Regions from separate parts of the Thiomonas sp. OC7 genome, predicted to be linked through region 2. Evidence: predicted binding sites of a transcription regulator. Region 2 holds the regulator's gene; the other holds the start of a gene.

Region 1 (15,319 bases), 640 kb from region 2:
CATGAGCAAAAGCACCCTGCATGCCTCATCGACCCCGATTCACATCGGCATTTCGGATGACGACCGCGCCAAAGTGGCCGAGCAGCTCTCGCATCTGCTGGCCGATACCTACACGCTCTATCTCACCACGCACAACTTCCACTGGAACGTGACCGGGCCGATGTTCAACACCCTTCATCTGATGTTTATGGATCAGTACACCGAGCTGTGGAATGCGGTCGATCCGATTGCCGAGCGCATCCGCGCACTCGGCTTCTCCGTGCCCGGCTCCTATCACGGTTTCAGTTCGCGCTCCAGCCTGGCCGACGTGCCGGCGCAGCCGCCCAAGGCTCAGGAGATGATCGGCATTCTGGTCAAGGGCCACGAGGCTGTGGCCAAGACGGCGCGCGCGGTGTTCACCGTGGCCGACGAGGTCAACGATCAGCCCACCGCCGACCTAATGACCCAGCGCCTGGACATTCACGAAAAAACCGCCTGGATGCTGCGCTCGCTGCTCGAAGGCTGATCGGCGTTCAGTCGTTTCCCCCGTCATCCGTTTCATCGACGTTCCCTGCGTGGCGATAATTCACGCATGGAACGTTTGCGCTTATGGCTGGCCTTGATCCGTTGGGACAAGCCGGTCGGTTCTCTTCTCTTGTTGTGGCCGAGTCTGTCGGCTTTGTGGATCGCCAGCGACGGGCGACCGAGTTGGTGGCTGGTCGTCGTGTTCATCGCGGGTACGTTTCTCATGCGTTCGGCTGGTTGTGCGGTGAACGATGTGGCCGACCAAGACTTCGACCGCGCCGTGCGCCGCACCGCGCAGCGTCCGGTCACCTCGGGCAAGGTGTCCAGCCGGGAGGCGCTGCTGGTCGGCGCGGCGCTCGCACTCGCGGCCTTCGGCCTGGTGCTCACCACCAACCTGCTCACCATCCAGATGTCGGTCGCGGCGTTGCTGATCGCCATCGCCTATCCCTACACCAAGCGCTGGCTCGCGCTGCCGCAGGCCTATCTCGGCGTGGCCTTCAGCTTCGGCATTCCCATGGCCTTTGCCGCAGCGCGCGGCGACGTGCCGCTGCTGGCCTGGGTGCTGCTGCTGGGCAATCTGTTTTGGGTGCTGGCCTACGACACCGAATACGCCATGGTCGACCGCGAAGACGATCTCAAGGTCGGCATCAAGACCTCGGCCATCACCTTCGGCCGCGCCGACGTGGCGGCGGTCATGGCGAGCTATTGCGCCTACATCGCGCTATGGGCTGCCGTGGGGTGGGCGCTGCAACTGAGCTGGCCTTACTTCCTGGGCGTGGCCGCCGCCGCAGCGCAGGCCGGGTATCACTACACCCTCATCCGCGAGCGCGATCCGGCGCAATGCTTTCGCGCCTTCCGGCTCAACCACTATCTGGGTTTGGCGATGTTTGTCGGGGTCGTCTGCGCTTACGCCATCAAGCCGTGAGCCGTTCCAGTGCCTCACGGTAGCGGGCCAGGGTGTGCTCAATGACGTCGGCGGGAAGGGTGGGGGGCGGCGGTTGTTTGTTCCAGCCGGGCACGCCCTCGAGCCAGTCGCGCAGAAACTGTTTGTCGAAGCTCGGCGGCGAGCTGCCCTCCAACCAAGTGTCGGCGGGCCAGAAGCGCGAGGAATCCGGGGTGAGCACTTCGTCCATCAGGGTGAGGGTGCCGTTGTCATCGAGGCCGAATTCGAACTTGGTGTCGGCGATCAGGATGCCGCGCGCGGCGGCGTAGTCGGCAGCGCGTTGATAGAGGGTGATGCTGATGTCGCGCACTTGCGCGGCGAGTTCGGCACCGATGGCCTGCTCCATTTGCGCGAAGGAAATGTTCTCGTCATGTTCGCCCAGTTCGGCCTTGGTGGCGGGGGTGAAAATGGGCGCGGGCAGCTTGCTGGCGAGCTTTAAGCCTTTTGGTAGGGCGACGCCGCAGACCGCGCCGGTGGCTTGATAGTCTTTCCAGCCCGAACCCGCGAGATAGCCGCGCACCACGGCTTCCACCGGCAGGGGTTTGAGGCGTTTGACCACCATGGCGCGACCGCGCACCTGACTGCGCTCGTCTGCGGCCACCACGGCCTCGGGATCGATGTCGAGCAAATGGTTGGGCGCCACGTCGTGCAGCAGGCCGAACCAGAACCGCGCCATGCGGTTGAGAATTTCGCCCTTGCCGGGAATGGGCTCGGCCATGATGACGTCAAACGCCGAGATGCGGTCTGTGGCCACCATCAGCAGGCGGTCGGCGCCCACAGCATAGTTTTCGCGCACCTTGCCGCGCGACAGCAAGGGCAGGGAATGCAGGGAGGATTGCAGCAGGGCAGAGGTCATGGGCGGGCTTTCGTGAGGAATGGAGCGATTGTAGAAATTCGCAGGGTTGAGTTTTTCACCCGCCGCGTTTCACAATAGGCGGGCCGCATGTGCGGCCTACTCTCGATGGAGACTCGATATGGCTGCAAAACGCATTCTGTTGTTGGCGGGTGATTACGCCGAAGACTACGAAACCATGGTGCCGTTCCAGACCCTGCTGGCCGTGGGCCACACGGTGCACGCGGTCTGCCCCGACAAGAAGGCGGGCGATCAGGTGAAAACCGCGATTCACGACTTCGAGGGCGCGCAGACCTATTCCGAAAAGCCCGGCCACAACTTCACCCTCAACGCCACTTTCGCCGAAGTGAAGGCCGAGGACTACGACGCGCTGGTCATCCCCGGCGGACGCGCCCCCGAGTACCTGCGGCTCAACCCCAAGGTGCTCGATCTGGTGCGGCATTTTTTCAGCGCCGACAAGCCGGTGGCGGCGGTATGCCACGGCGCGCAGATTCTGGCGGCGGCGGGCGTGCTGCAAGGTCGCAAGTGCTCGGCCTATCCGGCCTGCGGCCCGGAAGTGCGTGAGGCCGGCGGCGACTATGCCGATATTCCAGTCGATCAGGCGGTGACGCAGGGCAATCTGGTGACCGCCCCGGCCTGGCCCGCGCATCCGGCGTGGATGGGACAGTTTCTCAAGCTGCTGGGGACGCAGATCACGCTGTAACGCGTGTGCAAACGCCATGAAAAACGCCGACTTCTAGTCGGCGTTTTTGTGGGCGGCCAGGAGTTCAGCTCAGTACCGTCATGCTCAGGCGGCGGCGGTAGCTCTCCACCGTGGGATCGGTGACCGGGGGCTGGCCGGGCGCGGGCTTGGGGGCATCTGCAGGCGTCATCAGCTCCAGAATGTTGACAAAGGTCTTGCGCGCGCGGTCTTCGCTCCAGCTTTTGTCGCGCATGAGAATGTCGAGCAGTTCGTCCAGCGCCGCGGTCCACTGCTGCGCGGCCATGTGTTGCTGCGCCAGGGCGTAGCGGGCGTCGAAGTCGCGCTTGTTGGCGGCGATGCTGGCCTGCAGCGCGGCAACAGGGGGCAGGCCGGGCGCGGCCTGCGCGGCGGAAAGCCAGTCGGCCAGCGCCTGGATGCGGGCGTCGGCCAGCGCCTTGCCGGCAATGGGCTCGAACGCCAACTTGGCGTCGGCGGTGCGGCCGTCCTTCAGCAGCAGTTCGACATACGCCTTGCGCGCGTTGTCGTTGGCCGGATTGGTGGCCAAGTCTTGCTGCAGCTTTTCCAGCGGCGGCAGCGCAGGTGCAGACTCGGCTTTGGCATCGCTCGGTTCGGCCTCGTCCGTCTGCTCCGGCGCGGTGTCGGGAACGTGCTTGTCGAGAAATTCGCGGATCTGGCCTTCGGGCAGAGCGCCGACGAAACCGTCCACCGGCTGGCCGTCTTTGAGCAGCATGACCATGGGGATGCTGCGCACGCCGAACGCAGCGGCCAGTTCCTGCTCTTCTTCGGTGTTGATTTTCACCAGCTTGAAACGGCCTTCGTAAGCCACTTCCAGCTTTTCGAGAATGGGGCCAAGCGCGCGGCAGGGGCCGCACCACGGGGCCCACAGATCGACCAACACCGGGACGGTATGGGAGGCTTCGACGACTTCGGTTTCAAAATTGGCAACGGTGGCATCAATCATGTTCGACTCCTGAATGAGCAGGGCAAATGGGGGCGGTCGGCGCCATACCAAGGGGTGTATGCAGGCGCACGATCTGCGTTTGGATGGAGCATAGCGGGGCGCGATTTCAAGGGCTTGATCCACTGCTTCTTAAAATCACTCGTTTACAGGCGTTGCACAGGAGAGAGCAGATGGCCGCAATCGGCGTGGTGATGGGGTCGCAAAGCGACTGGGAGGTGATGCGCCATGCGGCGGACATCCTCGTCCGCTTCGGGGTGGCGCACGACTGCCAGGTGGTCTCGGCCCACCGCATGCCCGACGATCTGTTTGCCTATGCCGACAGTGCGCAGCAGCGCGGCCTGCGCGCCATCATCGCCGGTGCGGGCGGCGCGGCGCATCTGCCGGGCATGCTCGCGGCCAAGACCACGGTGCCGGTGCTCGGCGTGCCGGTGCCGAGCAAGTATTTGCGCGGCGAAGATTCGCTGCTATCGATTGTGCAGATGCCCAAGGGTGTGCCGGTGGCCACTTTTGCCATCGGCGAGGCCGGGGCGGCGAATGCCGCGCTGTTTGCCGTGGCGATGCTGGCGGCGCATGACGCGGGCCTGCGCGATCAGCTCGACGCCTTCCGCGCGGAGCAAACCGCCGCAGCGCGGGCCATGCATGTGGGTAGCCCGGCATGAGCAAGTCTGCCGCATTCATTCCCCCCGGCGCCACGCTGGGCGTGCTCGGCGGCGGGCAGTTGGGCCGCATGTTTACCCAGGCGGCGCAGAGCGCGGGCTATGGCGTGGCCGTGCTCGAAGCCGACGAAGCCGCGCCGGCAGCGCAGGTCACCGGCATCCATTTGGCAGCCCGCTATGACGACCCGTTGGCGCTCGACCAACTCGCCCGTGACTGCGCTGCGGTGACGGTGGAGTTCGAGAATATTCCGGCGTACTCGATGCAGTGGCTGGAGTCGCGCGTGCCGCTGGCGCCCGCGCCGCAGGCCGTGGCTGTGTGCCAGGACCGGGCGCAGGAAAAGGCCTTGTTTGCGCGGCTTGGCGTGCCTTGCGCGCCGCACGCGGTGCTGACCGCGAGCGGCGGCCTTGGTGCGGTGAGCACTGAGCTGTTTCCCGGCATTCTCAAAACATCCCGGCTGGGCTACGACGGCAAAGGGCAGATCGCGGTGCAAACAGCCACCGACCTGCCTACGGCATGGACTGCCTTGGGCGGTGTGGACTGCGTGCTGGAGAAAAAGCTCGATCTGGCCTATGAACTGTCGGTGGTGATGGCACGCGGCCGCGACGGTTGCTCCGTGCTGTACGAGCCGCAGCAAAACCTGCACCGCGACGGCATTCTGTTCGCCAGCTTTTCGCCCGGCGCGCCCATCACCCCCGACATCGCCGAGGCCGCGCAGAACGCCGCAGCCACCGTAGCGGAGGGGCTGGACTATGTCGGCGTGCTCTGCGTGGAATTTTTCGTGCTGCGCGATGGTCGCCTGCTGGCCAACGAAATCGCGCCGCGCCCGCACAACTCCGGCCACCACACCATCGACTCCTGCACCGTGTCGCAGTTCGAACTGCAGTGGCGCACCCTGGTGAACGCGCCGTTGCTAGTGCCCAGGCAGCACAGCGCCACCGTCATGCTCAACCTGCTGGGCGATCTCTGGTTCGACGCCACCGGCCAGCAGCGCGAGCCCGACTGGGCCACCGTGCTGGCGCAACCCGGCGCGCACCTTCATCTCTACGGCAAGCACGCGCCGCGCAAGGGCCGCAAGATGGGCCACCTCACCTGCACGGCGGCCACCCCTGCCGAAGCGCGCCAAACCGCGCTGCACGCCTGCACCGTTCTCGGTCTGGAGCCGTTCTGAGGTGAGCGAGGTGAACACCGACGCCCAAGTGCGTCCGCGCGAGATCATTGAGGCCGTGCGGCGTCTGGAGGCGGGCGAACTGGTCGGCCTGCCGACTGAAACCGTTTACGGCCTGGCCGCCGACGCCGAGAACGCGCAGGCCGTCGCCAAAATATATGCCGCGAAAGGGCGGCCTGCCGACCACCCCGTGATCGTGCATATCCACCGCGCCGCCGACCTGGGGCATTGGGCGTCCGATGTGCCTGAACCCGCGCGCAAGCTTGCCGCCGCCTTCTGGCCCGGGCCGCTCACCTTGATCCTGCCGCGCAAACCCGGCGTGGCCGACGCCTGCGCCGGTGGACAGAACACCATCGGCCTGCGCTGCCCCTCCCATCCCGTCGCCCAGGCCGTGCTGGCGATTTTCAAAGGTGGGCAGGGCGGGCTGGCGGCGCCTTCGGCCAACCGTTTTGGCCGCATCAGCCCTACCACGGCGGCGCATGTGCATGCAGAACTCGGTGACGACCTGCTGGTGCTCGACGGCGGCGCCTGCGCCGTGGGCATCGAGAGCACCATCGTCGATTGCACCGTGCAACCCCCGCGCATCCTGCGCCCGGGGCAGTTGCAGGCGGCTGACATCGCGCAAACCCTGGGCGTGGCCGAGGCCGACTTGCTGCGCTCGGCAGACTCTGCCCCGCGTGTGGCGGGTGTGCTGCCGGCGCATTACGCCCCGCGCACACCGCTGCAGTGGTGTTCACGCGAGCAAATCAATGCACGCTGGGAGATAGACGCAGACGCAGACGCAGACGCAGACGCAGACGCAGACGCAGACGCAGACGCAGACGCAGACGCAGACGCAGACGCAGACGCAGACGCAGACGCAGACGCAGACGCAGACGCAGACGCAGACGCGGGCGCGGGCGCGAGGCGGCGCATCGGTGTGCTGGCATTCCCGCCGCAGCCACATGCACCCCATCCCTCATGGGTCACGCTGCCAGCCGATCCGGCTGCCTATGCGCAACAGCTTTACGCTGTTTTACGCAAACTGGATGCGGCAGGGCTCGAGGAGATTTGCGTTGAAGTCTTGCCGCCATCACCTGTCTGGCTGGCGCTGCGCGACCGGCTGACGCGCGCAGTGCATGGCTCGGGTCGCTGACGTCCTGCAAGAGCGGGTGGTTCGCCACAAAAGGCGAACATGTATCCTTTTGTTGCAAATCGGCAAACCTGTGGCAAATGCGCAGTACCACTCTTGCGACGCCATTTTCCTTCGGCTACGCTAAAGCGAACGGTCGTTCTTTTTTTGACCCGCCCGCCTGCAGGCCAGCAGGCATACAACAATGTTTGAGGAGATGTTCATGCGGAATCGTGTCTGGATTGCGCTGGCCCTGGCCAGTGCCTTGGGCTTGGCAGGTTGCGGCGGTGGCGGAAATCCTTCTGCTCCGACGCTGGCAACAGTGGCCAGTGTGAATGCGGCCAGCACGGCGCCGACATCGCCGCCGAGTGGCGGGTTCAAGGCTGTAGTGTCATTCGGAGATAGTCTCTCTGATGTTGGAACCTATACCTTGGCGGCATACAGCACTTACGCAAATCCAGCGTCACCTTTATACGACGCTAGTATTCCGGCATGGAATCCTCCTGCTGCTTATGCCGGAGGCGGCCAATTCACTGTCAACGGACTTGCAACAGGAAATTGGGTGAGTGATCTCGCAACTTCTCTGGGTTTGCCAATCACCCCTAATGTGATCGGTTATGCAGGTCAGTATTTTAATCCATCGAATCCGAAGACACCTAGTGCTACGCCTATTTACTGCCCGTTCACGGCGCAGACAAACTGCTATGGGTTTGCGCAAGGCGGTTCAATGATCAGTACTCCTGCGGGGATTGGAAACAGTACTGGAGCGCTGACATATCCGTTAACTCAGCAGGTGCAAAATTATCTGACTCAATTTGGAGCTTTCAACAGCAATCAGTTGATCACCGTGCTTGCGGGCAACAATGATATTTTCACGGCGCTCTCGAATGTGAGCACGCAGGTCACAGCAGCGGTGACTCAAGCGGCCACACAAGCAGCGCAGGCGGGGACACCACTGACAGCTGATCAACTGGCTACAGTGAAATCGCAGGCGACCTCGCAAGCCGCTGCAGTTGCTCAGGCTACGGTTGCCGCTGCGGCCGACCAGCTTGCGGGGCAGGTTCAGTTGATGCTGAAGAATAATGCCAAGTACGTTCTTGTTTACACATTGCCAGATTCGTCGTTGACGCCTTTTGGTCAATCACTTTCTGGCGGCACCACATGTGATAACACCGACATCCATACACCTTGTTATCTGCTCTCCAACTTAGTCCAGGTTTTTAATCAGCGCTTGTTGAACGATCTTCAAGGTCAGCCCGTAAAAATGATGGACGGTTTCGGATTGTTGAACAAAGAAATTGCCACCCCTGGTCAATTTGGTTTGACGAATGTTGCAGCTCCGGTTTGTGATATTAATGGCCCGGTGCTTTCGAAACTTGGAAATTCATCGCTATTCTGCAATACTAGCACGCTGGTGAGCGGGCTTGATCCGAATACGTCTCTTTTTGCCGATGCGGTTCATCCCACACCCGCTGGCTACAAAATTATTGCCAGTACGACCCTGCAGTCGATGAAGAGTTTTGGTTGGACACAATAAACACCGCAGCACTCATATCACTATTGAGGAGAACTCATGATGCGTCAATCGCGATTCAATGTTTTGCGCGGTGCTTTGATGGCTGCGGGGCTGATGGCCGGGGCGGTGTTTGCACCGGCCGCCATGGCTGACGATGCCGGGCCGCAAAACACCGTGTTTGTTGGACTGGCTTATTTGCAGAACCATTCCAAATCGGCCAACCTGAGCGGGTACAACACGCCACCCAATCTCAATCTGGATGTGGGCGATGCCACCACGCTGGGGCTGGTGTATGTGCGCGACCTGCCGGGGCCGTTCAGCTTCGAACTGGTGCTGGGCTACCCGCCGCGGGTACGCACCGATGCCGCGGGATCGGGCTGGGGCGCGCTGCGGGGGGCGGGCGTGACGGATGTGGATGTCTACTCTCCGACGGCATTCATCAACTATCACTTCTTCGGCGACTATGCCAAGTGGGATCCCTTTGTCGGCGTGGGTCTGAACTACACCAAGTTCACCAATACCAAGGCCTTGCCGCCGCTGACGGGTGCGCAAGGCCCGACAAAGATCAACCTCTCGGATTCCTGGGGGGCGGCGGCGCACGTCGGCCTGATCTACCGCTTCAATTCCAAGTGGTCGGTGGTGGGTACCGTGGCCGTTGCAGACGTGCAGAGCAATCTGACTTCCACGTCCTATTCACCCGTCAACCCTTCGGTCATCACCTCGCAGGCGAAGACGCATATCAACTTCCATCCCATCATCTACACCCTGGCGGTGGGCTATAGTTTTTAAAAGCTTGCTCACGCTGCAAGTTGTGGAAAGAGGGGGCTTCGGCCCTCTTTTTTTGGGCGCCGCAAGCAGAAAAAATCTGTCTTTATATACAGCTGTGCTACATTGAGGCGCAGTGCTATTCAGACTTGAGGACCATGCCATGGAACAGGGAAAATCCGCAGTGAATCCAGAAAAAGCCAAGGCGCTTGCCGCAGCGCTGTCGCAGATCGAAAAGCAGTTCGGCAAGGGCACCATCATGCGCATGGATGATGGCGAGGCGCAGCGCGACATTCAGGTGGTGTCCACCGGCTCGCTGGGCCTGGACATCGCCCTGGGCGTAGGCGGCTTGCCGCGCGGCCGGGTGGTAGAAATCTACGGGCCAGAGTCCTCGGGCAAGACCACGCTCACCCTGCAGGTCATTGCCGAAATGCAGAAGCTCGGCGGCACTTGCGCCTTCATCGATGCCGAGCATGCGCTCGACGTGCAATACGCCTCCAAACTCGGAGTGCAACTACCTGATTTGCTGATTTCTCAGCCCGATACCGGCGAGCAGGCGCTTGAAATCGTCGACGCGCTGGTGCGCTCCGGCTCGGTGGACATGATCGTGATCGACTCGGTGGCTGCGCTCACGCCCAAGGCCGAAATCGAGGGCGAGATGGGCGATTCGCTGCCGGGTCTGCAGGCCCGGCTGATGAGCCAGGCGCTACGCAAGCTCACCGCCAACATCAAGCGCACCAACTGCCTGGTCATTTTCATCAACCAGATCCGCATGAAAATCGGCGTGATGTTCGGCAATCCCGAAACGACGACCGGCGGCAACGCGCTCAAGTTCTACTCCTCTGTGCGCCTGGACATCCGCCGCATCGGCGCCATCAAGAAGGGCGAAGAAGTCGTCGGCTCTGAAACCCGCGTCAAGGTGGTGAAGAACAAGGTGGCGCCGCCGTTCAAACAGGCGGAGTTCGACATCCTCTATGGCGAAGGTATTTCGCGCGAAGGCGAAATCGTTGACCTGGGGGTGCTGGCCAAACTGGTGGAGAAGTCCGGCTCCTGGTATGCCTACAACGGCGAGAAAATCGGCCAGGGCAAGGACAACGCGCGCGAATTTCTCAAGTCAAATCCCGACATCGCCCGCGAGATCGAGAACAAGGTCCGCGCCAGCCTCGGCGTGCCTGAGGCCAATGCGCTGATGACGGCCGATATGTCCGAGGAAGAGCAAGACTGAGTCCGTTGCCATGAGTTTGCCTCGCGCCCAGCCTTCTTTGCGTGCGCGGGCCGTGCGCTATCTCTCGCAACGGGAGCACAGCCCGTTGGAACTGCGGCGCAAGCTGCTGCGCTATTGCGAGGCGCCCGAAGAGATCGATGCCCTGCTCGCCAGTCTGGAGCAGGCGGGTTTGCTCAGCAGTGAGCGTTTTGCCCAGTCGCTCATTCATCGGCGACAGCAGCGTTGCGGCAATTTGCGCATCGCACAAGAACTCGACGCTCACGGCCTATCGTCCGATACTACGGCAAATCTGCGTCAGTCCCTGAAAGACAGCGAACTGACTCGCGCCCATGCCGCTTGGGCGCGAAAATTCCAGGCGCTTCCGCAAGACGCTGCCGAGCGGGCCAAACAGGCTCGGTTTTTGACTCAACGTGGCTTCAGCGGGGACGCCGTCCGCGCGGTTTTGCGCGGCGAGGGCACGGAAGACGTCGACTGACTTGCTGCGCCGCAGCAGGCTGCTACACTGATTCTTGCGCTTCATCAAAAATTGATCCACCATGCGCGACACTCCTGCCGCCCCGTCTTCGCCCAATCGCCGTCTGGTTCACCGCCGCAGTCTCAGTATCGAGGTCTATGCGCGAGAGGATGGCTTGTGGGATCTGCAGGCCGAATTGCGGGACGTGAAAACGCGCGATCTCACCCTGTCCGAACGCACCCGACCGGCGGGCATTCCGGTGCATGACATGTTGCTCATCGTCACCATCGACGACGCGCTCGACATCGTCGATGCCCGCTCGCACACTCTGTTCAGCCCTTACGACACCTGCGGCGATCACGATGACGCCTACCGGCGGCTGATCGGCCTCAATCTGCTGCGCGGATTTCGTTTCGCTGTGCGCGAGCGCCTGGGGGGCGTGCTGGGCTGCACCCACCTCACCGAATTGACGCAAGTGCTGCCAACCGCAGCCATTCAAGGGCTGGCCGGGTTGACGACGATTACCTTGCCGGAGCCTCAAGAAGGCGCAGGGCCGCCCCAAGCTTTCTTGATCCCCTCGGGGGGCGGGTCGGCGAGCCGACCCAGGGGGCGTTTAGACACGGAGCGTGCCGCCAGTATGCCTTTTCAGCTCAACCGCTGCCACGCCCTGCGGCTGGACAGCCCAGCAGTCGCCGAGTTTTATCCCCGTTGGGCGCAACAAACTGCGCCACAACGCACCGAAGGCACAATGCCTGCACCACAAGTCGAGGACGAGACGCCATGAAAATTCATGAATATCAGGCCAAGCAACTATTGAGAGAACACGGTGTGCCGGTACCAAACGGCAAGCCCGCGTTTTCCGTCGATGAGGCCATCGCCGCAGCGCAGGAGTTGGGCGGCCCGGTCTGGGTGGTGAAGGCGCAGATTCACGCTGGCGGGCGGGGCAAGGGCGGCGGTGTCAAGCTGGCGCGAACGCTGGACGAAGTCCGGCAACTATCCCTGCAAATCCTGGGCATGCAGCTCGTCACCCATCAAACCGGGCCTGCGGGGCAGAAAGTGCGACGGCTGCTGATCGAGGAGGGCGCCGATATCCAAAAAGAGTATTACGTCGCCGTGCTTACCGACCGTGCCACGCAAAAAGTGGTGGTCATGGCGTCGAGCGAAGGCGGCATGGATATCGAGGAAGTGGCCGCCAAGACGCCGGAGAAAATTCTCAAGGTGTTTGTCGATCCGCTGGTTGGCTTGCAGGACGCGCAAGGTCTGGAACTGGTCGCGGGCATCGGTATTCCCGCCGCGTCGCAGCCGCAGGCTGTTGCCGTGCTCAAGCAGCTCTACCAGTGCTATATGGACACCGACGCCTCGCTGGTGGAAATCAACCCGCTGATTCTCGAAGGCAACGGCCAGATCAAGGCGCTCGATGCCAAGTTCAACATCGACGACAACGCCCTGTTCCGCCACCCCGAAATCGAGGCGCTGCGCGATCTCGATGAGGAAGACCCGGCCGAGGTGCAGGCGCACAAATTCGACCTCGCCTACATCCAGCTTGACGGCAATATCGGCTGCCTGGTCAACGGCGCCGGGCTGGCGATGGCGACGATGGACACCATCAAGCTGTTCGGCGGCTCGCCCGCCAACTTTCTCGATGTGGGCGGCGGCGCCACCACTGAAAAGGTGACCGAGGCGTTCAAGATCATGCTGCACAACCCCCATGTCAAGGCGATTCTGGTCAACATCTTCGGCGGCATCATGCGCTGCGACACCATTGCCGAGGGCGTCATTGCCGCCTCGCGCACGGTGGGCCTGAGCGTGCCCCTGGTGGTGCGCATGAAGGGCACCAACGAAGAGATCGGGCGCAAGATGCTGGCCGACTCCGGCCTGCCCATCATCAGCGCCAACACCATGGGCGAGGCGGCGCAAGCCGCCGTTCACGCCGCGCAGGCCTGAGCCGCACCCCACAGAACAAGAGGACAACATGGCTATCCTGATCAATCAAGACATCAAGGTCATCACCCAGGGCATCACCGGCAAAACAGGGCAGTTTCATACCCGCATGTGCCGCGACTATGCCAATGGCAAGAACTGCTTTGTCGCTGGCGTCAACCCTAAAAAGGCCGGCGAAGATTTCGAGGGCATTCCCATTTACGGCACCGTGGCCGACGCCAAGGCAGCCACGGGCGCCACGGTTTCCGTCATCTATGTGCCCCCGGCAGGCGCGGCTGCCGCCATCTGGGAGGCGGTGGAGGCCGATCTCGATCTGGCGATCTGCATCACCGAGGGCATTCCCGTGAAGGACATGCTGCTGGTGCGCAACCGCATGAAGGCCAAGGAGGCGGCCGGTGGCAAGAAGACCCTGTTGCTCGGGCCGAACTGTCCCGGCCTGATTACGCCCGATGAAATCAAGATCGGCATCATGCCCGGACACATTCACCGCAAGGGTCGCATCGGCATCGTCTCGCGCTCGGGCACGCTCACTTACGAGGCGGTGGCGCAGGTCACCGAACTCGGGCTGGGCCAGAGCAGCGCGGTGGGCATCGGTGGCGACCCGATCAACGGTCTCAAGCACATCGACATCATGCGGGCGTTCAACGACGACCCCGATACCGATGCCGTCATCATGATCGGCGAGATCGGCGGCTCTGACGAAGCCGAAGCCGCGCGCTGGTGCAAAGCCCACATGAAAAAGCCGGTGGTCGGCTTCATCGCGGGCGTCACCGCGCCCCCGGGCAAGCGCATGGGCCATGCCGGGGCACTGATCTCCGGCGGGGCCGACACGGCCGATGCCAAGCTCGCCATCATGGAGGAATGTGGCTTTACCGTGACGCGCAATCCGTCTGAAATGGGCAAACTTCTCAAGCAAGTCCTGCGCTGATCCATGCGAACGCCGGGGCTGCCCCCGGTTACAAACGGTATGATGCAAGACAAGTCCCGATGGGACTGCATCGATACCTCCTGGGGCAGCCATCGGCATGGAACACTATCTCACCGTCGAGTTCTTGACGGCCATCGGTCAGATCGTTCTGATCGACATTCTTCTGGGCGGAGACAACGCCGTGGTCATTGCATTGGCCACGCGCAAGCTCCCGCCGCATCAACGCAAGCTCGGCATTCTGTGGGGTACCGCGGGCGCCATCGTGCTGCGTGTGGTGTTGATTTTTTTCGCGCTGACCCTGCTCAAGCTGCCTTTGCTCAAGATTGTCGGTGCGTTGCTGCTGTTTTGGATCGGCATCAAGCTGCTCGCTCCGCAAGAGGAAGAGGGGCACGGCGATGTGCAGGCGGCGGACAAGCTGTGGGCTGCGGTCAAGACCGTGATCATCGCCGACTTCGTGATGAGCCTGGACAACGTGATCGCCATTGCCGGAGCCGCGCAAAACGCCGGGGAGCAGCACAGCATGCTGCTGGTGGTGTTTGGTCTGCTGCTGAGCGTGCCCATCATCGTCTGGGGCAGCCAGTTGGTCATCCGCCTGATGCAGCGCTTTCCGGTGGTGATCACCCTCGGGGCCATGCTGCTGGGCTGGATTGCCGGTGGCCTGCTGGTCACCGATCCCGCAGTGGAGCACTGGGTTGAAGCGCTGCCCTGGGCGGCCTACGCAGAAAAAATTGCCGGGCTGATCGGCGCCATCGTGGTGTGGGCCGTGGCAAAGCTGATTTATCGCCGCCCCTCGGCATCTGCGGCATGAGCACCATCATGGCCAAAACGCCCAGTTCCAGCCCCGCCCTGCAGTATGAAATGATCAGCCTCACCCATACGGGGCGGGTGCGCGAGCACAACGAAGACGCGGTGGCGTTCGATGCCCTGGCGCAGGTTGCCGTGCTGGCCGATGGCATGGGGGGCTACGCTGCTGGAGAGGTAGCCAGCGGCATGGCGACGGCGCAGATTTGCGCGCGCATTGCCCGCCTGAAGGCCGAATATCCGAAGGTGACCGCGCTCGATCTGTCCACCGAACTTCGTTTTGCGGTGCGCCATGTGAACGCCGAGATTCTGCGGGCCGCGCGCAGCAATGCGCAGTATGCCGGGATGGGCGCCACGCTGGTTGCCGTGGCGTTTACTGGAAATGTGGCGGTGATCGCCCATGCAGGGGATTCTCGCGCTTATCTGCTGCGGCAGAATCAACTGCGCCTGCTCACGCACGACCACTCGGCCCTGCAGGAGCAGATCGACATGGGGCTGATTCTGCCCGAGGACGCGGAAACGATAGGCGGCAAAAATCTGGTGACGCGGGCGCTAGGCGTGGATGCCCGACTCGACCCGGATGTCGCAATGCATCCCATGATGACGGGGGATTTGTTGCTTCTGTGTTCGGATGGCTTGAACGATATGTTGACAGATGCCAAAATTGAAAACATATTGCGGCAATATGCTGAACATCCTGCGGCGGCTGCGCGCCAGCTGGTGGATGACGCTAATGTGGCTGGTGGGCGCGACAATGTTTCCGTCATTCTGGTGACTGTGCGCTGACTCAGC
Region 2 (15,319 bases):
GCTCAGTACCGGGGCCTGGCGGCCCTGCGCGCTGCGGCTGGCGCGGCTGATCAGGGGGGCGGCGTCGAGAATGAGCGCCACTTCGCCGTTGCCCAGAATGGTCGAGCCGCTGATGCCTTGCAGGTGGGCGAACAGCGCGCCCAGCGGTTTGATGACGGTCTGATATTCGCCAAGCAGGGCATCGACGACGATGCCCGCGCGCTGCCCGCCGATTTGCGCGACCACCACATTGCTGCGGGTGTTCGGCGAGTCAGCGGCGGAGTCGGTCAGGCCGAGCTGTTCGCGCAGATGCAATAGGGGCAACACTTCGCCGCGCAGGTTGATATAGCCCTGCTGCGACTGGGTGGGCGCAAACTCCATGCACTCGATCACCGCGTCGAGCGGCAGCACGAAGGTGCGCCCGGCGGCTTGCACCAGAAAGCCGTCGATGATGGCGAGCGTCAAGGGCAGGCGCAGGTGCATCTGTGTGCCCACACCGGCGCTGCTCTGGATGTCGATGCTGCCGCGAATGGCTTCGATATTGCGTTTGACCACGTCCATGCCCACGCCACGGCCGGACAGGTCGGTGACGGCGTCGGCGGTGGAGAAGCCGGGCTCGAAAATCAGCGCCCACACCTCGGCGTCGGGCAGGGCGGCGGCGGCCTCAGTCGAAATCAGCCCGCGCTCGACGGCTTTGGCAAGAATGCGCTCGCGGTTCAGCCCGCCGCCGTCGTCTGAAACCGTGATGAGAATGCTGCCCGAGTCGTGACGGGCGGCGAGTTTGAGGGTGCCTTGGGCGGGTTTGCCGCGGGCGCTGCGCACTTCGGGCGACTCGATGCCGTGATCGATCGAGTTGCGCACCAGGTGCATCAGCGGATCGGCGATGCGCTCGACCAGGGTTTTATCCATCTCGGTGTCGGCGCCTTCGATGACCAGGGCGATGTCTTTGCCCAGCTCACGCGATACGTCGCGCACCACGCGCTGAAAGCGCGCGAAGGTTTCGCCGATCTCGACCATGCGCAGCTTGAGCGCCCGCTCGCGGATGTCTTCGACCAGCCGGGTGATCTGCGCGGCGGCTTCGATCTGGCTGGCGTTCTGCGCGTGCAGCGCATTGCCGGCGCTGGCAATCACCAGTTCGCCCACGAGGTTGATGAGGGCGTCGAGCTTGTCGGCGGCCACGCGCAGCATCTGGTTGTCGCGGCTGCGTTTATCTTTGATCTGCTTCTGTTTGTCGAGCGCGGCTTGCACGATGGGCTGGTGCGTGGCGCCTTCGCGCACCAGAATTTCGCCCAAGGGGGCGGCCGGTGCGCCGGTGGCCTGCGCGTCGTGTTGCGCGTTGAGCGCGTCGCTCAATTCTTTCTGTGTCAGCGTGCCGATCTGTACCAGAATGTCGCCCAGCCGCAGGTCGTCTTCGGGCAGGCTGCGAATGAGCTGCACATAGTCGGCAATGCGGCTGTGCGCGGGCAGGATGCGGATGGTGCTGTCTTCCTGCACGAACTCGAACACGGCGGCGATTTCTTCCTTGCTGGCCTCGCTCTTGAAGTTGATCTCGAAACCGAGATAGCTGGTCTCGGCGTCCATCGCGTCGAGCGGGGGTAGGGCGTCGGTCAGGGTGACGAGACCGACGATTTCGCCCAGCCCGCGCAGATAGCGGATGAAGGCCAACGGGTCCATGCCGTTGCGCAGACTGTCGGCGCCGAAGCGCAGCGATAGGTGCCACGATGGCGTCAGCGCCGATCCGTGCGCGACCACGGTGACGGGAGCGGCTTCTTCCGAGGCGGGGCCTCGTGCGATGGGGCTTTGCTTGGCCACGACCAGCGCACCGCCTGCGGGCTGCTGAGCGGCCTGCAGCCGGGTGACCAGCGCCTGTTCTTCCGGGGTGTCGGCGATGCAGGCACCTTGGCTGTCGATCTGGTCGATCAGTTGCGCGAGGTGATCGCGCCCTTGCAGCAACAGCGCGACGAGTTCGCTGCTGACGGCGAGTTTGCCTGCGCGCATCTGGTCGAGCACGCTCTCCAGATGGTGGGTGAAACGCACGATGCCGTCGAGGCCGAACAGCCCGGCCGAGCCTTTGATGGTGTGGGCCGCGCGAAAAAGGGCGTTGATGTGCTCGCCATCCAAGGCCTCATCATTGACGTCATCCGCGCCGCCTTGGGGTTCGAGCTCCATCAGCCCGCGTTCCATGCCTTCGAGCAGCTCTTGCGCTTCGACGATGAAGGAGCGCATGGCCTGCTGCATTTGTTGTTCGAAGCTCATGCGTGCTCCTTGGGGGCTGTGGTGTGGCCGAACTCGACCACCGGGTCGCCGAAGTAGGCGAGCAGGCCGCAGAGTTCGAGGGCGTCGATGACGGCGGGGCTGTGCCCGCTGAGCTTGAGGCTGTGCTCCAGATTGCTGGCCTGCTGCTTGGCGGCCAGCAGAATCTGCACGCCAGAGGCGTCGATCTCGTCGACCGCGGCCAATTGCAGTTCGACCAGGGGATGCTGGGCGATCAGTTCGGCCAGCTGGATGCGCACCTCGGCGGCGGCATAGATGTCGAGCGCGCCTTGCAGCGTCACGCTGCAAGCCGGGCCGGCTTGATGGGGGATGATGTCCACAGCGTCTCCTCTGGCGGGGTTCAGGGTGCGATGAGTTTGGAGACCGCAGCCAGCATCTGCGCCGGCTGGAAGGGCTTGACCACCCAGGCACGGGCGCCTGCGGCCTGGCCTTGCGCCTTCATGTCGTCCTGGCTTTCGGTGGTGAGCATGATGATGGGCGTGAACTTGTAGTCGGCCTTCTGCTTGATCTCTTTCACCAGGGTGATGCCGTCCATATTGGGCATGTTCACGTCGCTAATGATGAGGTGGATCTTGCGGCCATCGAGCTTGGTCAGCGCGTCCACGCCGTCAACGGCTTCAATGACTTCGTAGCCCGCGCTGGCAAGGGCGATGTTGACCACCTGACGCAGTGAGGCGGAGTCGTCGACGATGAGAATGGTTTTGGCCATGGCAATGTACTTTTGAAAGAGGGGATCGAAACAAGGGTTTGCTGGAGTCAGAAAAAGGTGATGTCGCCGCCGTCTTGCGCGTCCACCGTGGACTGTCCGTCGTGGTTGAGGCGCTGCTCCTGCGTGGTGTAGCCGCCCGCGATGCGCTGCATGAAGGCGGAGGCGTCGAGCGCGGCTTCAGGGTTGCTGGCGCGGCGCGACTGATAGCTCTGCAGTTCGACCACCAGGGCGTCGAGACTGTCGCGGCTGTGGGTGAGAATCTGGCTGACCCGGTCCTGGAACTGCAATGACACCAGCACGTCGCCGATCTCTTCGCGGATACCGCTGCTTTCGCGTTGCAGCAGGTCGGACGAATCGGACAGCCCCGTGGCCACATCGCGCAGGCGGGCGAGCACCTGATCGATGGACGATTCGGATTGGGTGAGGAACTGCTGCTCCTCGATTTGCGACTGCCCGGCCGAGCGGGTGAGCGTCTGGATGGCGCCGGTGATGATCTTCACCTGCTCGCCCATCTTGCGCCCGGTATCGCGCGATTGCGCCGAGAGCTTGCGCACTTCGTCGGCCACCACCGCGAAGCCGCGGCCGTTTTCGCCAGCCCGCGCGGCTTCGATGGCCGCATTGAGCGCGAGCAGATTGGTCTTGGCCGCCAGCGCCGCCACTTCAGTCGCCATCTTCTCCAGCGCCTCGGTGTAGCGCGACATGCCCAACACTTCGCTGACCATGGCGGCGCGCTTGTCCAGCGCGGTGCGCAACTGCTCGAGCACGGCGCCGAGTTCGCCTTCGCTGCGGCGGAATACCGCCACCACGCCTTCGCCGCCATCCATGCCCGCGGCGGCATGCTGCGACGCCTTCACAGCGTTTTCCAGGCGGTTGTGCAGGCTGGAGAAGCGCTGGCTCAAGGCCAGAATGGCGGTCTCCATCTGTGCGCGTCCGGCGTCGATCTGTTGGCCGAGCACGGGTAAGGCCTGTGCGCAGAGGGCGTCGATCTGCTGCGCGGCATCGCTGTGCTGCAGGGCGGGAGGGGAGGTCGTGGCGTCTTGGGTCATGGCGGAGTCAACGCGGGTTATGGGAGGTAGTGTTGCCGGGAGGTTGGGTTGCAGGGAAGTTCAATGGGGCTGCGCGGCCAGTAGGCGCACCAGGGTTTCGAGCCGATCGATGTCGGAACTCTTGTCGAAGAAATAATCGGCGCCTCCATCGAGGCTGCGGGCGCGGTGCTGCGAGTTGGCGTGCTGGGTGAACATCGCCACGCAGATATCGCCCCGGCTGGACTTGATGCGCTGCAAGACTTGCAGCCCGCTCTCACCCGGCATTTCGATATCGAGCACGATGAAGCGCACCGCGCCTGCGGTGTCTTGCTCCAACAGCTCCATCGCCTGCTGCCCGCAATCGGCCTGCAGCACGGCTTGCACCCCATCAATGCCGCAGAGCAGGCCGGCCAGGCGCTCGCGCACCATTGCAGAATCGTCGACCACCATCAGTTGCATGACTCAGCTTTCAGAGAATTCAGGATGTATGGGGACATTGTTGGCCTGCGGTCGCGCGGCGAACATCGGCCGCCAGCGGTTTGAAGACTGAGACAAGGGCGCGTTGATTTGTAGGAAATTTCTGACCCGCGTGGATCTGTTCATGCCAATTCATGGTCGAGGACGTAGCGCACCAGATCGGCGTCGCGCTCGAGGTGCATCTTTTGCATCAGGCGGGTTTTGTGAGTGCTGACGGTTTTGACGCTCAAGTGCAGTTCCCGCGCCACTTCGCCCACGGTGCGCCCGGCACCGATGCGCAGCAGCACCTGCAGTTCGCGGTCGCTCAGGGTTTGATGCGCGGGGGCGTCGGCGGCGGCGCCCTCTTGAAAGTGATGCGCCAACTGCTCGGCGACGGTGGCGGTGAGGTAGCGCTTGCCCTGGGTGGCCGCGCGGATGGCGTCGAGCAGCACATCGGGCGCGCTGTCTTTGGTGAGATAGCCGGCCGCGCCGCCGCGCAGGGCGCGCAGGGCGAACAAATGCTCGGCATGCATGCTGAGCATGAGCACGGGCAGGCGGGGGTGCGTGGCCTTGATGCGTTTGAGCAGATCGAGGCCGTCGCCGCCGGGCAGAGACACGTCTAGCAGCACCACCTGCCAGGCGGCATCGCGCAGGGCGTCGAGCGCTGCGGCGGTGTCGCCGCACCAGTGCGGCTGCAGCCCCTCGGCTTCGAGCATGCGAACGAGCCCGGCGCCCACAAGGGCGTGGTCGTCAACGATGAGCACGCGGGCGGCGTCCATTTGCGGCCTCGCTTCAGGCGGAGATCGGTTTGCCGGAAGTCGGCGCGTCGGCAGGTGTGCCGCGTTCGATGCAGGGCACGCGCACGCGCAGGGTGGTGCCGTGGTTGGGCACGCTGGCGCAATCGAGCGTGCCGCCGAGCAGATGGGCGCGCTCGCGCATGCCGCGCAAACCAAAGGATTTTTCGCTGGTCTGCGTGGCCGGGGTGAAACCCAGCCCGTCATCGACGATGTCGAGCGCGATCAGCCCGGGTGTGCGGGCCAGGGCGAGGCGAACGGATTTGACCTGCGCGTGACGGGCGATATTGGTGAAGGCTTCCTGCGCGATGCGGAAGATCTGGATGGCGGTGAGGTCGTCCAGCTCACCGGCGCCCTCGATCTGGTGCGAAACGGGAATGCCGTAGCGCTGGCTGAACTCCTCGGCCAGCCAGAGCAGCCCGTCGCTCAGCCCGAGATCGAGCACGGCGGGCCGGAGCTGGGCTGCCACGCGACGGCCGGCGGCGGTGGCGGCATCCACCAGCTGGGTCATGCTGTTGAGCTGCGCGTCGTCGGGCCCGAGGCGCCGGCGCAGCAGGCTGATGTCCATTTTCAGCGCGGTGAGCAACTGGCCGAGTTCGTCGTGCATGTCGCGGGCGAGGCGGGCACGTTCCTGCTCGCGTGCGCGCTCCATGTGCGCGGCCATGTCGCGCAAATCGGACTCGCGGCGGCGGGCATGGCTGATGTTGATCATGATGCCGTTCCACTGCACTTGGGTGGCATCGAGCCGCTTCACTGCGGCGCGGATGTTGATCCACTTGATCTCGCCCTCGGTGAGGATGCGGCCCTCCCAGTTCCACGGTTCGCCGTGCAGCGCGCTGGCTTGCAGCGAGGCGTGGAAATCGGCCTGATCGGCGGCATGAATTCGCCCGACAAAGGCCGTGCTCGAACGCAGCAGCGCCTGCGCGTTCAGGCCGCAGACCATTTGCGCCGATTCACTGGCCTGGGTGAACTGCAACTGCCCGGCGCGCTGGCTGAGCTGGAACACCAGACCGAAGCCAGAGAGCGGATGCGCGGCCCAGGGCGTATCGTCCGAAGACAGATCTTGAACGGGTGGAGGAGGGCTTTGGAACGGGGGCACGGAGGGCAGCCAGGAGTGGAATTTACATTCCACTTAACGGCGCGCCCTCAGAAAACTTGAATTCTCAGCGGATCGAGACAGTCGTAAATCTGCCGCTGGGGCATGGAGCGCAGCCAGGTGAGCTGGCGTTTGGCGAGCTGGCGGGTGGCGGCGATGGCCTGCTCGCGGAACTGCTCGGCGCTGATGTCGCCGTCCAGATAATGCCAGGCCTGGCGGTAGCCCACGGCGCGGATCGAGGGCAGCGCGGGGCTGAGGTCGCCGCGCTGGCGCAGTGCGCGCACTTCGTCAAGAAACCCGGCGGCCAGCATCTGCTCGAAGCGTTGGGCGATGCGCGCGTGCAGCACGCTGCGATCAGAAGGTTCCAGCGAGAGGATGCGCAGGGGCAGGTGGCCGTCATCCGCGCGCCCGGCAGCCAGATGCGCCGATAGAGGCCGACCGCTGAGTTGCCACACTTCCAGCGCGCGCTGGATGCGCTGGGCGTCGCCCGGAGCAAGGCGGGCGGCGGTGAGCGGATCGACTGCGGCTAGCCGGGCGTGCAGCGCGGGCCAGCCGAGCCGGGCGGCCTCGGCGTCGAGTTCGGCGCGCACGGCAGGGTCGGCCTGCGGCAGTTCGGACAGGCCGGATTGCAGCGCCTTGAGGTAGAGCAGGGTGCCGCCGACGATCAGGGGCTGGGCACCGCGCTGGCGGATTTCCTGGATAAGCCGGCGCGCGTCCGCAGCGAATTGCGCCGCGCTGTAGCTTTGCGACGGGTCGAGGATGTCGAGCAAGTGGTGCACGGCCTGGACGCGCTCCTCAAGACCGGGCTTGGCGGTGCCGATATCCATGCCGCGATAGACCAGCGCCGAGTCCATGCTGATGAGTTCTACGGTTTCGCCGCGCTGCCGGGCTTGCTGGACGAGTTGCAGGGCCGCGGCGGTCTTGCCGCTGGCGGTCGGGCCCACGAGGCAGAGAACAGGCTGTGGGGTTTGTTGAGTCACGGCTTCAGCGCCCGCGCAGGAACAGGGCGTCGAGGTCGGCCAGGCCGATCTGCCGCCAGGTGGGGCGGCCGTGGTTGCACTGGTCGGCGCGTTCGGTGCGCTCCATATCGCGCAGCAGGCCGTTCATTTCTGCGAGCGTGAGCTGTCGGTTGGCGCGCACCGCGCCGTGGCAGGCCAAGCTGGAGAGCAGGGCGTTGCGCCGCTCCTGAAGGCGGCTGCTGGTGCCTTGCGAAATGAGATCGGCCAGCAAACCGCGAGCCAGACGAATGGGATCGGCATGCGCCAGCAGCGTGGGCGTGGCGCGCACCACCAGGCTGCTGGGGCCGGCCCGGTCGAGCTCGACGCCGAGTGACCGTAGGGCATCGGCATGATCTTCCGCCGCGCCCATTTCGGCATCGCTCGCGGCGAATGCGGCCGGGATCAGCAAGGGTTGCACCGCCACCGGCGCATCGGCCTGTTCCGCAGCTTTTAGCCGTTCGTACACGATGCGCTCGTGCGCGGCGTGCATGTCCACGATCACCAGTCCGTGGCGGTTCTGCGCCAGGATGTAAATGCCCAGAAGCTGCGCTAGGGCGAAGCCGAGGGGAAAGTCGTCAGGCTGCGCGGCGGCCAGGTCGGTGGCTTGCGCATAGGGGCGCGGCGCGGCGCTGTCCTGTGCCTGCAAGGGCGGTGCGTCCGCCGTTGCCAAGGGGGCATAAGCGCGCGAGAGCGCATCCCAGGGAATCGGGCTAGGGCTCGGCCTCGCCACGCCGAAGGCAAACGCGGCAGTCGTGGGCAGAGCGGAAGGCGGCTGTTCCCACGCGGCGGGCGGTGCGGAGGGATGCGAAGCAGACGCCTCACCGCCCGCCCGGGCCAGCACCTGCTCGACGGCATGGCGCACGGCCTGATGCACGGCGGAGCTGTCGCGGAACCGGACTTCCGACTTGGCCGGGTGCACATTCACATCGACCAGCTCAGACGGCAGATCGAGCAGCAGGGCGTACTGCGGCTGCAAGGCGCCGTGCAGCACGTCGGCGTATGCGGCGCGCACGCCGTGGGCCACGGTGCGGTCGCGCACCCAGCGGTTGTTGACAATGATGTGCTGCACATCGGCACGGGCGCGCGCCGCCGTGGGCTTGCAGATCAGCCCGCGTACGGCGAGCGGGCCGATCTGGGTGGAGACGGGCAGGGCGTGCGCGCTGAAGGCCTCTCCCAGCACGGCGGCGAGACGGTCGAGCCCGTGCGGCGAAGGGTCGCGCTCGAATTGCAGCTTGAGTTGCCCGTCATGCCAAAGCCGCAGGGCGATCTGGGGATGGGCGATGGCGGTGCGCTTGAACACGTCGGCGCACCAAGCATATTCCGTCTGCGGCGACTTGAGAAATTTGCGGCGCGCCGGCAGGTTGAAAAACAACTGCCGCAAGGTCACTCGCGTGCCCTGTTGCGCCGCTGTGGGTTGCACCGCGGAGACCTGACCTGCGCTGGCGTGAATGCGCGCCCCATCGGCCCCGGCGCGGCGGCTGATGATCTCGATTTCGGCCACGGCAGCCATGGCCGCGAGCGCCTCGCCGCGGAAGCCGAGATGTGCGGCGTGGTGCAATTCGTCGAGATCGGCGATCTTGCTGGTAGCGTGGCGCAGCAGTGCCAGGGGCAACTCTTCGGCCGGAATGCCGCAACCATCATCTTCGACCTGCACGCTGCCCAGCCCGCCCTGTTCGAGGCGCACGGTGAGGGCGCTGGCGCCCGAATCGATGGCGTTGTCGAGCAGTTCGCGCAGGGCCGAAGCCGGGCGTTCGATAACTTCGCCGGCGGCAATCTGGCTGATGAGCACGTCCGGCAGCGGACGAATCGGGCGTTGGGGTTGCAGCAAGGCAGGGATACGGAAAGGGTGGCGAGGCCGCAGCGTGGCGGCGGCCGTCCCCTCGTTGAGGGGCTTGGAGACGGGGTCAACGAGAGAAGAAACGACAAGTTTGCTCAGTATACTTTTCAGGCTGTGCGTAGGCCCATAGCGCTCGGTGGCGCTCAGCCCCGGCTCAGTTTTCTGGCGCAGCATCTGCGTCTTCGGCCTTTCAAAGGCTCTCTTCCGGCTTTCAGCCCAAACCGCATGGATCCCCACGCTCTCATCGACCTCATTCTGCACTTCGACGTGCATCTGGCGCAGTTCATCGCGGCGTACGGCCCCTGGGTGTACGGGCTGCTCTTCGGCATCGTGTTCGTCGAAACCGGGCTGGTGATCATGCCGTTTCTGCCAGGCGACTCGATGTTGTTCGTGGTGGGCGCGTTTGCGGCCACCGGCGCGCTCAGCCTGCCGGGGGTGATCGCCGTGCTCTGGCTTGGCGCCGTGCTGGGCGATAGCCTGAATTACCAGATCGGCAAGGCCATCGGCCATAAGGTTTTTTCGTGGCCGGACTCACGCTGGTTCAACCGCCGCGCCTTTGAAAAGGCGCACGCCTTTTACGAAAAATATGGCGGCATCACCATCGTGGCCGCGCGGTTCATGCCCTTCATTCGGACCTTCGCCCCGTTTGTGGCGGGCGTGGCCGAGATGTCGTATGGCAAGTTTCTGGCCTACAACATGCTTGGCGCCACACTCTGGACGGGGCTGCTGGTCATGGCGGGTTATCTGTTCGGCAACATTCCGTGGATCAAACACAATTTGGGTGTCATGACCATTGCCATCATCGTGCTGTCGCTGCTACCTGCGGTGTGGGGTTGGTGGAAATCACGTCGGCAGGTATCGGCGGTCTGAAGCGGCGGTCTGACGCAAACGCCTACCTGCTGGTTGCGCGCGCTGTGAACTTCATTGCAGCGAGCCGCGCAGCAGGCCGACAGCGAGTCCTTCAATGGCGAAGGGCTGGCTGGCATCGACGCGGATGGGGGCGAACTCGGGGTTGGCCGGTAGAAGCTCGATGTGATCGGCCTGCAAGCGCAGGCGCTTGACCGTGACCTCATCGCCGATGCGTGCCACCACGATCTGTCCGCTCTGCGCGGTCTGGCTGCTTTTGACGGCCAGCATGTCGCCGTCGAGAATGCCGGCATCGCGCATGCTCATGCCGCGAACCTTGAGCAGATAGTCAGGACGCACCGAGAAGGCGCCGGGATCGACGTTGAGCGTCTGCTCGATATGCTCTTGCGCGAGGATGGGATGGCCCGCAGCGACGCGACCGACCAGCGGCAGGCAGAGCTGCTCGGCGCCAGGCAGCGCGAGCTGCAGCCCATGAGAGAGATCCGCGCGCAACCCACTCGCACGCCCCCCCAAGGCGCCGGAGGTTTTCCCCGACGTTGTCATCGACGGCGAGGCGCGCTGCGATTCGGTGATGCGAATGCCGCGCGACGCTCCGGGCGTCAGCTCGATCACGCCCTTGCGCGCGAGCGCCTGCAAATGATCTTCTGCCGCATTGGCCGAGCGGAATCCCAGCTTTGCGGCGATTTCGGCCCGGGTGGGCGGGTAGCCCAGTTCGCGCACGGAGGCGGTGATGAGGTCGAGAATTTCCTGCTGACGAGGGGTGAGTTTCGAGATGAGACGGCGCATGCGTGGGCTCCGGCAGTTGCACAATAAGTCAGTTTGATGGGCGAGACCGATGGGCAAGGCTGTTGGACGAGTTCGCCATGCGATCTATGTCATCTTTTGGCCATGAAGCCACCCTGATCAGGCTTCCAGCTTGATGATTTTCACAGCACTGTAAATCAAAACAGTCTTTCTGCAAAGAGATTCACACATGACCGATTCTTTTTCTCTCGCGGCCTTGCCGCAGATTGTGGTGTTGGGAACAGGGGGCACGATCGCGGGCGCCGCGACGGGCGACCCCAGTCTGCCGGGTTATACCGCCGGGGTTTTGGGGGTCGACGCGCTGCTACAAAGCGTGCCGGCGCTCGGCCGCCTGGCGCAAATCCACACCGAGCAGGTGGCCAATCTCGACAGCAAGGACATGACCTTCGCGGTCTGGACGCAGTTGGCCGAACGCGTGGCCTACTGGCTGGCGCAGCCGCAAATTCAGGCCTGCGTCATCACCCACGGCACCGACACGCTGGAAGAAACCGCCTACTTTCTGCGTTTGGTGCTGGATACCGACAAGCCGGTGATCCTGACTGCTGCCATGCGTCCGGCCACCGCACTGAACGCTGACGGCCCGCAGAACCTGCTCGACGCCGTGCGGGTGGCCGTGCATCCGGCAGCGCGGGTGCTGGGCGTGGTCTGTGTGCTGCACGGCGTGGTCCACGCTGCTCGCGACGTGACCAAGGCAAATACGCACGCGGTGGAAGCGTTTTCATCCGGCGAGCGCGGCCCGCTGGGTGAGGTGGATGGTGAGACCTTGCGGCTTTGGCGACAACCCGTGCCGGAGGCAGGGGCGCCGTTTCCCCCACCTGCTGCGGGGGGCTGGCCGCGGGTGGAGTTGCTTACCAATGCAGCGGGCAGCGATAGTGCGCTGGTGTGCTGTCTGATTTCGAGCACGGCGCTTCAGCCCCGATTGGGCGGACTGGTCGTGGCCGGCACCGGGGGCGGCACGGTGCACCGCGAACTCGAAGCCGCGCTGCGCTGGGCCGAACAGCAGGGCGTGCGGGTGAGGGTGGCGTCGCGCGTCGGCCCGGTACGCGGCGGCGCCGATGACGGCCTCAATGCGGTGAAGCTGCGGGTGCGGCTGCTGCTGGAACTGGCCGCTCAGAACCAAGCAGAGCGTTGAACCCAAAATGTTCTCTCGGCGGGGCCAATTGATCCCCACCGGGGGCAGAAAGCTTGGGCCGGTGGGGCGAAAGAGCGGGGGGCGATTCCTCACCCTATTCGATTCAGCCGCTTTGCAGAGAACTCAGGGTTGATCGACCAAGGTAAGGTTGCGCCGCACCGGGTTTGGATACCTATAGCGGGCGCCTTCGTGCGTGAGCGCATGAGAGACAAAATTGTGCAAAACGCTCTGTAGTCAGGTGTGCGGTTGTCACCGACATTACTGCGCAAGAGTGCTGGCCTGGGTTTCGCCGACCAGCGATTCATAGCTGGCATAGAACGACAAAATGTAGGCTAGGAAAATGGCGATGGTCACGGGCATGCTGAGCATGGCGGCCAGGGTTTCACTGGCGCCGAGCAGGCTGGCGACGAGCATGATGAGCGTGGGCAGGCTGATAAAGAGCAGCAACCATTGCACCGCATAGAGCGCAAACGCCTTGATGTTGCGCACGCACAGCACGAAGCTGAAAAACAGCGCCTTGACCGGCGGCATGGCGTGCCAGGCCACCAGCGGCGGAGCGAGCCAGAAAGCCAGCGAGACGGGGATATACGCCAGAGTGGCGGCTATGGCGCCCAGGCGCAGGCTGCCGTCGGCGATGGCGCTGGTCGGCGGTTTGTCACCGAGCAGAAGCAGACGCAGCATGGCGCCGCCGTCGAACAGGCTGCCGACTCCGAGCACCAGAATGACGGCGAGGGTGTAGAGCACGCCCAGCATCACCATGCTGCGCAGCGCCTGCGGGCCGCTGCGAAAACCGGTGAGCAGCACCGTGGGCCAAAGCGGCTGCTTTTGTGCGATCTGGCGGCTGGCTTGCATGAAGCCCAGGGTGCCGAACTGCACCACGAACAGCGGAAACACCAGGCCGACGATGGGCAGCGCCGAGACGAATCCGGTGACGACGATATAGGCCACGATCATCAACAGCGCCGCCCAGGGCTGCAGCGCCAGACGGCGAAAGCCGCTTTGCACCCAGAGCAGGCCCTCGCGGGCAGAGACGGTACGCAGTTGCATGGCGAAAGACGATGAAAGGTAAAGAGCCGAAGAAGAGAGCCCAAGAAGGGAGCCGACATGGTATCGGCAGGCCCGGGCTCAGGCTGACGCGATGCGCTGACGCAGCACGCGCTCGAAGTGGATGGGGTCGTGCGGGGTGAGCAAGTGGGCGTCGCGCGGCAGGTGATAGTCGGCCAGACGCGAGGTCCAAAAACGCAGCGCGGCCGCGCGCAGGGCGTCGGGCAGCAAGCGGTGTTCGGCATCGCTCATGGAGCGTACGGCGAGGTAGGCGTTCAGCAAGGCGTCAAAGCGGACCGCGTCAAACTCGCCTGTCTGCAGGTGAATGCACCAGTCGTTGAGCGCCACGGCCAGATCGAACAACCAGGTATCGACCCCGGCGAAGTAAAAGTCGAACACGCCGGAGAGCGTATCCCCCTCGAACAGCACGTTGTCGCGAAACAGATCGGCGTGAACCGCGCTGCGCGGCAGCGCGGCATAGGCGGGCGATGCGGCGACCTCAGTCTGGTGCGCAAGCTCAGTGCTGATGAGGGTGCGTTGATCGGCGGTGAGATAGGGCAGGATGTCGGGGATGGTGCGGGCCTGCCAGGCGAGCCCGCGCAGATTGGGTTGCGTGCCCGCATAGTCGCGTGCGGCCAGATGCATGCGTGCCAGCCAGTGCCCCACTTGCGCGCAGTGCGCCGGCTCGGGCTGCAGCTGGCTGCGGCCTTGCAGGCGCGTGACCAGCGCGGCGGGTTTGCCTTTGAGGGTGTGCAAGGTCTGACCCTGCCGGTCGGGCATGGGGTCGGGCACGGGAATGCCATGCGCGGCCAGATGGTGCATCAGCCCGAGGTAGAACGGCAACTGCTCGGCCTGCAGGCGCTCGAACAGGGTGAGCACAAATCGGCCCCGCGTGGTGCTCAGGAAGTAGTTGGTGTTTTCGATCCCGCTGGCGATGCCTTGCAGGTCGGTGCGTGTGCCCAGATCGAAGCGGGCTAGCCAGGAGTCGACCTCTGCTGCGTCGAGCGGTGTGAAAACGGCCATGAACGGGATGGGGAAAGAAAAGGCAGGCTGGAAAAGCAGGTTGAGCGAGCAGGTTGAACGGTCAGCCCGTCGGTTTATTTGAAGGTGAACACCTTCCACTGCGCCTGCCCTTCCATATGGGCCGGGTCGGTGCTGGACGAGATTGAGGGCGGCACCACGTTGTAGGCCGCGCCGCCGTGCAAAGGCTGCACCTGAATCGAAGTGGTGGCGCCGCGCACCTGCTGCTCCTGAATGCGCACCGCACGATCCTGAGTGACGTTTTCGCGCACCCGAGGTTCAGGGAATTTGGGCTTGGGCTGGGTATCTGTCAGCGGCGCCGCAGGCTTGGACTGCGCAAGGGCGCTTGGTCCCGGATACACGCCGACGAGCAGCGTGAACAGGCCAAGGGCGGAGACGGTAAGGGCGTGGCGAAACATGTTCATGCGCCGATTTTACGGCGGCATTGATAATGCGCGGATGAATTCCGACGTGCATTCCGACTCCGCTCCCACCCTGCTGCTGGTGGATGGTTCCAGCTATCTCTACCGCGCCTTCCACGCCATGCCCGACCTGCGCGGGCCCGAAGGCCAGCCCACCGGGGCGCTCTACGGCATGGTGGCCATGCTGCGGCGCCTGCGCGAGCAATATCCGGTGGCCAAGGGCTATCGCTACGCGGCCTGCGTGTTCGACGCCAAGGGGCCGACATTCCGCAACGCCATGTACGACCAATACAAGGCGCAGCGTCCGCCGATGCCGCCCGACTTGGCAGCGCAGATCGAGCCGATTCACCAAGCCGTGCGGCTGATGGGCTGGCCGCTGCTGGAGGTGCCGGGAGTGGAGGCCGACGACGTAATCGGCACCCTGGCCGTGCGGGCGCACGCACAGGGCATCCGCACCCTGGTCTCCACGGGTGACAAGGATATGGCTCAGCTGGTCAACGACCACATCACGCTGGTCAACACCATGAGCAACGAGGTGCTCGACCCCGCCGGAGTGCAGCAAAAGTTCGGCGTTCCCCCAGATCGCATCGTCGATTACCTCACCCTGGTAGGCGACGCGGTGGACAACGTGCCCGGCGTGGACAAGGTCGGCCCCAAGACGGCGGTCAAGTGGCTGACGGAGTACGGCTCGCTCGATGCGCTGATCGAGCAGGCCGAAACCGTGAGCGGCGCTGCGGGTAAAAACCTGCGTGCCGCGCTCGACTGGCTGCCCACGGCGCGCAAGCTGGTGACCATCCACACCGACTGCGATCTGGACGGCTACGCTCAAGCCTTCGACCCCGATCTGCGCCCAGCGCCGGAA

Evidence for each region. The regulator LexA, encoded in region 2, represses DNA repair genes until DNA is damaged. The targets are predictions, from matches to a motif close to ACTGTATNNNNATACAGT.
Region 1: the regulator LexA is predicted to act here: its motif matches at 9,278-9,295, upstream of recA (recombinase RecA).

What each region holds. Positions count from the first base shown of each region.
Region 1 is NZ_LR131953.1:1,027,919-1,043,237, reverse strand. Features, by position in the region: gene BIO17B3_RS04975 (Dps family protein) at 2-505, shown strand; gene ubiA (4-hydroxybenzoate octaprenyltransferase) at 572-1,429, shown strand; gene BIO17B3_RS04965 (phosphoribosylaminoimidazolesuccinocarboxamide synthase) at 1,419-2,303, opposite strand; gene BIO17B3_RS04960 (DJ-1/PfpI family protein) at 2,422-3,003, shown strand; gene trxA (thioredoxin) at 3,068-3,964, opposite strand; gene purE (5-(carboxyamino)imidazole ribonucleotide mutase) at 4,135-4,623, shown strand; gene BIO17B3_RS04945 (5-(carboxyamino)imidazole ribonucleotide synthase) at 4,620-5,789, shown strand; gene BIO17B3_RS04940 (L-threonylcarbamoyladenylate synthase) at 5,800-6,921, shown strand; gene BIO17B3_RS04935 (SGNH/GDSL hydrolase family protein) at 7,121-8,434, shown strand; gene BIO17B3_RS04930 (OmpW family protein) at 8,471-9,202, shown strand; gene recA (recombinase RecA) at 9,342-10,403, shown strand; gene recX (recombination regulator RecX) at 10,414-10,878, shown strand; gene BIO17B3_RS04915 (DUF2889 domain-containing protein) at 10,940-11,641, shown strand; gene sucC (ADP-forming succinate--CoA ligase subunit beta) at 11,638-12,801, shown strand; gene sucD (succinate--CoA ligase subunit alpha) at 12,830-13,726, shown strand; gene BIO17B3_RS04900 (TerC family protein) at 13,824-14,534, shown strand; gene BIO17B3_RS04895 (Stp1/IreP family PP2C-type Ser/Thr phosphatase) at 14,531-15,313, shown strand.
Region 2 is NZ_LR131953.1:384,130-399,448, reverse strand. Features, by position in the region: gene BIO17B3_RS01910 (chemotaxis protein CheA) at 1-2,235, opposite strand, end outside; gene BIO17B3_RS01905 (STAS domain-containing protein) at 2,232-2,573, opposite strand; gene BIO17B3_RS01900 (response regulator) at 2,594-2,962, opposite strand; gene BIO17B3_RS01895 (methyl-accepting chemotaxis protein) at 3,010-3,684, opposite strand; gene BIO17B3_RS01890 (response regulator transcription factor) at 4,069-4,446, opposite strand; gene BIO17B3_RS01885 (response regulator transcription factor) at 4,587-5,222, opposite strand; gene BIO17B3_RS01880 (histidine kinase) at 5,236-6,336, opposite strand; gene miaA (tRNA (adenosine(37)-N6)-dimethylallyltransferase MiaA) at 6,384-7,313, opposite strand; gene mutL (DNA mismatch repair endonuclease MutL) at 7,318-9,159, opposite strand; gene BIO17B3_RS01865 (DedA family protein) at 9,394-10,038, shown strand; gene lexA (transcriptional repressor LexA) at 10,090-10,809, opposite strand; gene BIO17B3_RS01855 (asparaginase) at 11,009-11,971, shown strand; gene BIO17B3_RS01850 (BPSS1780 family membrane protein) at 12,230-13,018, opposite strand; gene BIO17B3_RS01845 (homoserine kinase) at 13,097-14,038, opposite strand; gene BIO17B3_RS01840 (hypothetical protein) at 14,113-14,460, opposite strand; gene polA (DNA polymerase I) at 14,495-15,319, shown strand, end outside.